DNA from 3 places in the Cytobacillus sp. FSL K6-0265 genome. Region 1 is predicted to be linked to each of the others. Evidence: riboswitches for the same ligand, from Rfam matches in the RefSeq annotation. Region 1 holds a riboswitch; each other region holds the start of a gene.
What was found. A riboswitch is a leader RNA that binds a small molecule or an ion and turns the genes downstream of it on or off. The one in region 1 is predicted to bind lysine.
Positions count from the first base shown of each region.

Region 2: it holds a riboswitch for lysine, as region 1 does, so the genes downstream of both, MHH73_RS18540 (Na+/H+ antiporter NhaC family protein) here and MHH73_RS16370 (aspartate kinase) in region 1, are expected to answer to the same signal.
Region 3: it holds a riboswitch for lysine, as region 1 does, so the genes downstream of both, MHH73_RS21585 (transporter substrate-binding domain-containing protein) here and MHH73_RS16370 (aspartate kinase) in region 1, are expected to answer to the same signal.

Region 1 is NZ_JBBOPE010000001.1:3,241,007-3,243,213, reverse strand. It holds gene uvrC (excinuclease ABC subunit UvrC) at 1-371, shown strand, start outside; lysine riboswitch at 441-620, shown strand; gene MHH73_RS16370 (aspartate kinase) at 775-2,004, shown strand; gene MHH73_RS16365 (YslB family protein) at 2,087-2,207, opposite strand, start outside.
Region 2 is NZ_JBBOPE010000001.1:3,662,112-3,664,318, forward strand. It holds gene MHH73_RS18540 (Na+/H+ antiporter NhaC family protein) at 1-1,069, opposite strand, end outside; lysine riboswitch at 1,242-1,426, opposite strand; gene MHH73_RS18545 (YunC family protein) at 1,546-1,848, opposite strand; gene MHH73_RS18550 (DUF72 domain-containing protein) at 1,910-2,207, opposite strand, start outside.
Region 3 is NZ_JBBOPE010000001.1:4,267,951-4,270,157, forward strand. It holds gene MHH73_RS21580 (amino acid ABC transporter permease) at 1-188, opposite strand, end outside; gene MHH73_RS21585 (transporter substrate-binding domain-containing protein) at 411-1,256, opposite strand; lysine riboswitch at 1,385-1,569, opposite strand; gene MHH73_RS21590 (methyl-accepting chemotaxis protein) at 1,700-2,207, opposite strand, start outside.

The DNA.
Region 1 (2,207 bases):
ATGAACTGGGTTTAGATATTCCTTTAGCAGGATTAGTCAAAGATGATAAGCATAAAACATCTCAACTACTTTACGGAAATCCATTAACAATAATCCCTCTTGCTCGAAATAGTCAGGAATTTTATTTACTGCAACGAATTCAAGATGAAGTCCATCGATTTGCCATTACATTTCATAGACAAGTACGTGGAAAGAGCGCTTTTCAATCACTTCTTGATGAAATAGATGGTATCGGAGAAAAAAGAAAAAAGCAGTTATTAAAAGAATTTGGTTCTGTAAAAAAAATGAAATCAGCTAGTGTAGAAGACCTTAGGGAATCTGGCTTACCACTAAAAGTAGCACAAGATCTTTATGAGAAGTTGCATGAATAGTTATTGTCTGAAAAAAACAAATATGGTATAGTGTTTTTAACTTTATATCAAATCACTTTTTAACTTGAAAGTGAAGGTAGAGGTGCGAGCTTCATTAGTAAAAGTTCCTTAGAAGATTGAGCTTCGTTGAAGGACTTTGAAAGGGAATGTTCGCCGAAGTGAAGAAAGACTCAATATTTTCTTCGCTGGTTCTGCATTGAATAAATGCAGGATTGTCAAGACTATCTGTCTTGGAGGGCTATCTCACTGTGTGTACGTAGATTGTTCATACGTTTAACTACACAGCAATGGGATGGGTTTTATCTCATTGCTTTTTTTTATGCCGAATATGGGTAGAAATGTGTTGGTTGTACATACAGGCGGCAGGAAATAGAAACGAATGATTTGAAAGTAGGGGAGAAAAGTGGGCTTAATTGTACAAAAATTTGGTGGAACCTCCGTAGGCTCGGTTGATCATATTCAAAATGTAGCCAACCGTGTCATTGCAGAAAAAAATAATGGTAATGATATCGTTGTTGTTGTGTCGGCCATGGGCAAAACGACTGATCAATTAGTTGGCATGGCAAAAGAATTATCAACCGCTCCAAGTAAGAGAGAAATGGATATGTTGTTATCTACAGGTGAACAAGTAACGATCTCTTTATTAACAATTGCTTTAAATGCAAAAGGGTATGAGGCAACTTCCTTTACGGGCTGGCAAGCAGGGATTAAAACGGAATCAGTACATGGCGACGCCAGAATCACTGATATTGACACAAAACCTGTTTCACAAGAGTTAAAAAAAGGGAGAATTGTTATCGTAGCGGGTTTTCAAGGTTTAAGTGAGACTGGCCAAATCACCACATTAGGTCGAGGTGGTTCCGATACAACAGCAGTGGCTCTTGCAGCAGTATTAAAAGCGGATAAATGTGATATTTACACCGATGTAACAGGTGTGTTCACAACGGATCCTCGTTATGTAAAAAATGCAAGAAAGCTTCCATCTATCTCGTACGATGAAATGCTTGAATTAGCTAATCTTGGTGCAGGCGTTCTGCATCCTAGAGCAGTTGAGTTTGCAAAGAATTATAATGTAAAGCTTGAAGTGCGCTCTAGTATGGAAAGAGAAGAAGGAACAATAATTGAGGAGGTTGCGGAAATGGAAGAGAACTTAGTTGTTAGAGGGGTTGCTTTTGAAGATGATATTACAAGGGTATCTGTATTAGGGATTAAAGACCCTTTAATAAGCCTTTCATCCATCTTTTCACTCTTAGCGAAAGAACATATAAATGTCGATATTATTATCCAAAGTATCACAGATGATAAATCATCAAGCTTATCTTTTTCCATTAAAAACCAAGATCTTACAGAGACTGTTAAAATACTAGAAAAAAATCGAGAAGCATTAAGTTATGATCAGATTGAATGGGAATCACAATTGGCGAAAATCTCGATTGTTGGTTCAGGAATGATCTCAAACCCAGGGGTAGCAGCTGAGATGTTTAATGTATTAGCTGCTAATAACATCGTTGTAAAAATGGTCAGTACATCGGAAATAAAAGTCTCGGCTGTGATAGACCAAGCGCATATGTTAAATGCTGCTCAAGCTTTGCATCAAACGTTTGATTTAGCCGGGGATTTAGTAAAAAATTAAATAAGACAGGAAAATCCAAACAACATTCCAATGCCTTAATAGAATGAAGTTTGGATTTTTTTGTTTACTGTTTACCTATTTATTAGGTATGGATATTGTCCTTTTTATCCCATTTGACTGTGAAGAGAACCTTCCCCCCTTTTTTACGTGGGTGCTCGAAAGTTTCACAAATCACTTCTTTTTTCTGTTCGATTTGTTGAGCA
Region 2 (2,207 bases), 420 kb from region 1:
CAAAGATTAAGATTAATACTGAACCAAACATAGATTTCATCCCAACCCATGTTGCTTTCAAATAAAACTTATTCGTTAGTTTATCGTCTTTTTTTATTACTTGAGCAAATTGTACGTAAGCAACAACTAAACTCAATAATCCTCCGACAATGAGTGACAAGGCCACATCTGTGTTTTCTAATAAGGATACGATTGACAAATTCCCCTCTGCACCACTAATGCCTGTCCATGCCATCATACTCACTGTCCCTATAAATAAAACAATGATTGGCCAAATAAGATGACCTACAGTCCCTTTCGTACTAGTAGGTAGTTCCTCTTGAACCTCGTCTTTCAACTGTTTCTTCTTATCAAATAGAATTCCTTGTTGAATAGCTTGGTTCTCATGTTTCTTCATTGGACCAAAATCAATTTGCCCAACAACGATGATAAATACCATTATAATTGCAGCCCATACATAAAAATTTAACGGAATGATTTGCATGAAGGCAGAGAATGCACTATAATCCGTTATTTCATGAGCCACTAAAATCGAGCCAATTAAGGCAATAATTGATGCTCCCCAACTCGAGATGGGCGAAATCACACATAAGGGTGCGGATGTAGAATCAATCAAATAGGCAAGCTTTACACGTGAAACCTTTTGTCGATCTGTAACAGGGCGAGATACTTGTCCGACTGTTAACGCATTAAAATAATCATCTATAAACAAAATCATACCTAAAACTACGGTTAATAACTGTGCACCCACTCTTGTTTTTACACGCTTCATTGCCCATTCACCAAAAGCACGACTACCACCAGATATTGAAATAAAGGCAGTAATGCTACCAAGAATAAGTAAGAATAATAGAATATAAACATTCCAAGTATTTAACCCTTCATCCGTTATAAAAAGTTCTATGAACGACGAGAAAAATATTTGCAACGTATCTAGCGGTTGATATCCTGCAATTAAGATAGCTGCTGTTAACGCCCCTAAACCAAGGGAGAGAATTACTCTTTTTGTTAGAATAACCAAAAGCATAGCTACCAAAGGTGGCAGCACAGAAATAAATGTACCTGTCATAAAAAAAGACCTCCTATTAGTATAGGAGCTATAGACATGAACGAATGCGTCTCATATCAATTAACGATCAGAGAAAGGTGTCCCCACTTTTCTTTGATCCTTAATTGATAATAAAAAAGAGTAACGATAGAGATTCTATCATTACTCTTCTAGAAGTAACGTTATTCTCCATCACGACTGTAGCTCCCCATTATGGTTAATATACCTCCATAATGACAGTGTTACTCTTATTTAGAGCAACCCCAACAAATAAATATTGACGTACCTATTTGCTTCGGCAAATCTCCCTTTTATCAATGTTCACTGTTGTCATCCTCACATTGATTACTAATGATGATTTGCGCCTCTACCCCATCGGATTGATAAGGCATTATTCAATTGCTATACATTATATCAAAATATAAATATTTATGCAAAACTCTATCAAAACCTTAAATATTCTTAAATTTATTGTTTTGAAGATATAGTAGGATAAACTATACCATTCTTAATAACGCTTCTCTTCCGCTCATCCCTTTTTTTATTCCTAAATCCTCCGCAGCAAAAGTGACTGATTCAAGTGGTGCATCGATTAGCTGCTGAATCGTTTTCACCCCAACTGCTCTTCCAGCAATTACCTTGCGATCTTTTAATTTCTCATTTAATAACGCAACGTCTAATGCACCACACATGATATATCCTTTATCATTTGATACGACTAACAAATTAGTCTTTGGCAGCTCAACGGATACAGTCATAAACGTATGACCATCCAAAATAACAGGCTTTAATTCAACCATGACCGTCCCCCCTTCCCTTTAACAATTTATGTTATAGGTAGAGATTCGGTGTACTCTTTCATTAAAATAAACCGAGTTGTTTTGGAGCTAATCCATCATATTCAATGCCCAATATGTGAAGCATTTCCTTTGCATTATCCGCTGCGTCACCACCAGAATTATTATTAAAAAGCACATAGACCTCCTTCGCCTCTTTTTGTAATTGCTTTAATCGGTCTGCCCATTCCAATAATTCCTGGTTATTATAACGGTATAGATATCGAACTTCACGCCAATTTGGTTGTTTTTTATTTTGCCACCCATGAACATTTCGACCATGAAACCTGACAAGCACAATTGGGTGACCGCAAGTATGCAAC
Region 3 (2,207 bases), 1.0 Mb from region 1:
ACGACCTTCAATAATAATCGTTTTGACCCTTTTTCTGGCATTGGGATCGTCCGTAAAACCCCTGATAATAGACCAATTAACGCACCGAAAACGGTACCAATTAGGGCAATTAATAATGTTACACCTGCGCCGCGTAGGAACATTGGCCAATACTCGACTACGATGCGAATAATCCATTCAATACTCATTGATATTATCTCCTTTTCTCTCATAACGATTGGTCCCTTTTTTACCAATCATTCTGCTAAGGATACATGGTCATGAAGAAACTCGACTGTGGAATAGGCTCTTTTTTATTAAAAGTCTCACCTGCTCCACTATGGTATTAAAAAGACAAGTCTCAACTGCAAAATGGTATTTCCTTATCTCGAAACAAAACCGGCTACATCTCATGCAGCCGGCTCATTTAGTTATTCTGCCGCTGGCTGATTCTCAATCGCAGCATCCATCAATTCTTTCTGCTCTTCTTCAGAAATATCTGCAAGGATTTCATTGATTTTATCTGTTAATTCGCTATCTTTTTTCAACCCTACTGCAATGGCAGTATCTTCTTCACTTGTCTCAAATCCTTCAGTAAATTCAACCATCGCAAAATTATCATTAGCAGCTGAAGCACTTACACCTTCTGGGCGTTCAGAAACATAACCGTCAATAATTCCGGACTCTAACGCAACACGCATAGCAGGGAAGCTCTCCATCGCTGTTTGCTGTTGTACGCCGTCAATTTGATTAATCACTGAATAATGAAATGTATTTAATTGGGCAGTAACTTTTGCTCCACTGAAGTCTTGAATCGATGTAGCATTTTCGTAATCGCCACCTTTTTTCACAACCATCACTAAATCAGATTCGTAATAGTTATCGGAAAAATCAATTGTTTCTTTTCGTTCTGCTGTTGGTGACATCCCAGCGATAATGGCATCAATCTTATCTGAGTTAAGAGAAGGGACTAAGCCATCCCATTTTGTTTTCACAATCACTAGTTCTTTCCCTAAGCCTTCTGCTATTTTCTTAGCAATCTCAACATCGTACCCGCCTGCAAACTCTGAATTACCTTCAATTGCTACTGCGCCGTTACTATCATCCATTTGCGTCCAGTTAAATGGCGCATAACCAGCCTCTAGTCCTACACGAAAAACGTCTTTATCTTCTCCACCTGAACCCGTGTTACCTTCTGCTTCGTCACCTGAACCACAAGCAGCTAGAAACATACTCAGTACTAAAGCCATAGCTAGTAAAGCAAATCTCTTTTTCATTTCTATTCCCCCTAATATATTTTTCTATTAATTAAACTATTCCGAATTAAGAAAAAGAATAACAAAAAAGACCTGAGATGAACTCAGGTCCTTGTTATTCTTCCGCCTAAATCCTCTACTTTTCCCATTTTAGAGATAGTGCAACTTAATAAACCGGGTAAGCTTATTAAGACAGTCCTGCAATTATTCACTGCAGACCCAACATGCTATACAATCGGATATAGCACATTTCGGCGATATTTCCTTCTCTTTAGTCTCATCATGCCTTATCACTCTACTAAAGACTGTTAAATACCGCGCCTCTACCCCACCAGAAAAAGTGAGGTTTATTCAATTTGATATCTATTAGGCTACAATAGTTTAATAGCGTCTGTCAATATAAACTCTATGGAAAATTGGTCCTTTTTTCGCACATCCTTTTGATTAGAGGACAATGATCAATATTAAACTTGTTTACTTGAAGCTAGCTCTTTTAGCTGGACACTCAACCGGTTAATATCGGCTACCGAATGATTTACGTTTGATACCATTGCATGTTCATCTTCTATGATGGCAACGATTTCTTCTGTAGCTGCGGCATTTTCCTCTGATATATTCGCCATATTTTCAATCTGTTCTTGAATTTGTTCAAACTTTTCGGTTGCCGCGGAAACCTCGTTTACTCCTCTCACTAACTCTAAGTTGTTTTCTTGTAATGATGTTTGTATTTCGTTGAAAAAGGCAGATATCTCTGTTAACAGTGCTTGTCCCTGCTTTACAGCACCCTCCCCTTCAATAGAGCTTTTACGTGCTTCAAGGGACTGATTGAAAAGGGTATTCGTCACTTCAGAGATCGCCACCGTAATTTCAGCACTTTGCTCAGCTAACTTCCTTACTTCATCTGCAACGACCGCAAAGCCTCGCCCATGCTCTCCCGCTCTTGCTGATTCAATCGCTGCATTTAATGCAAGT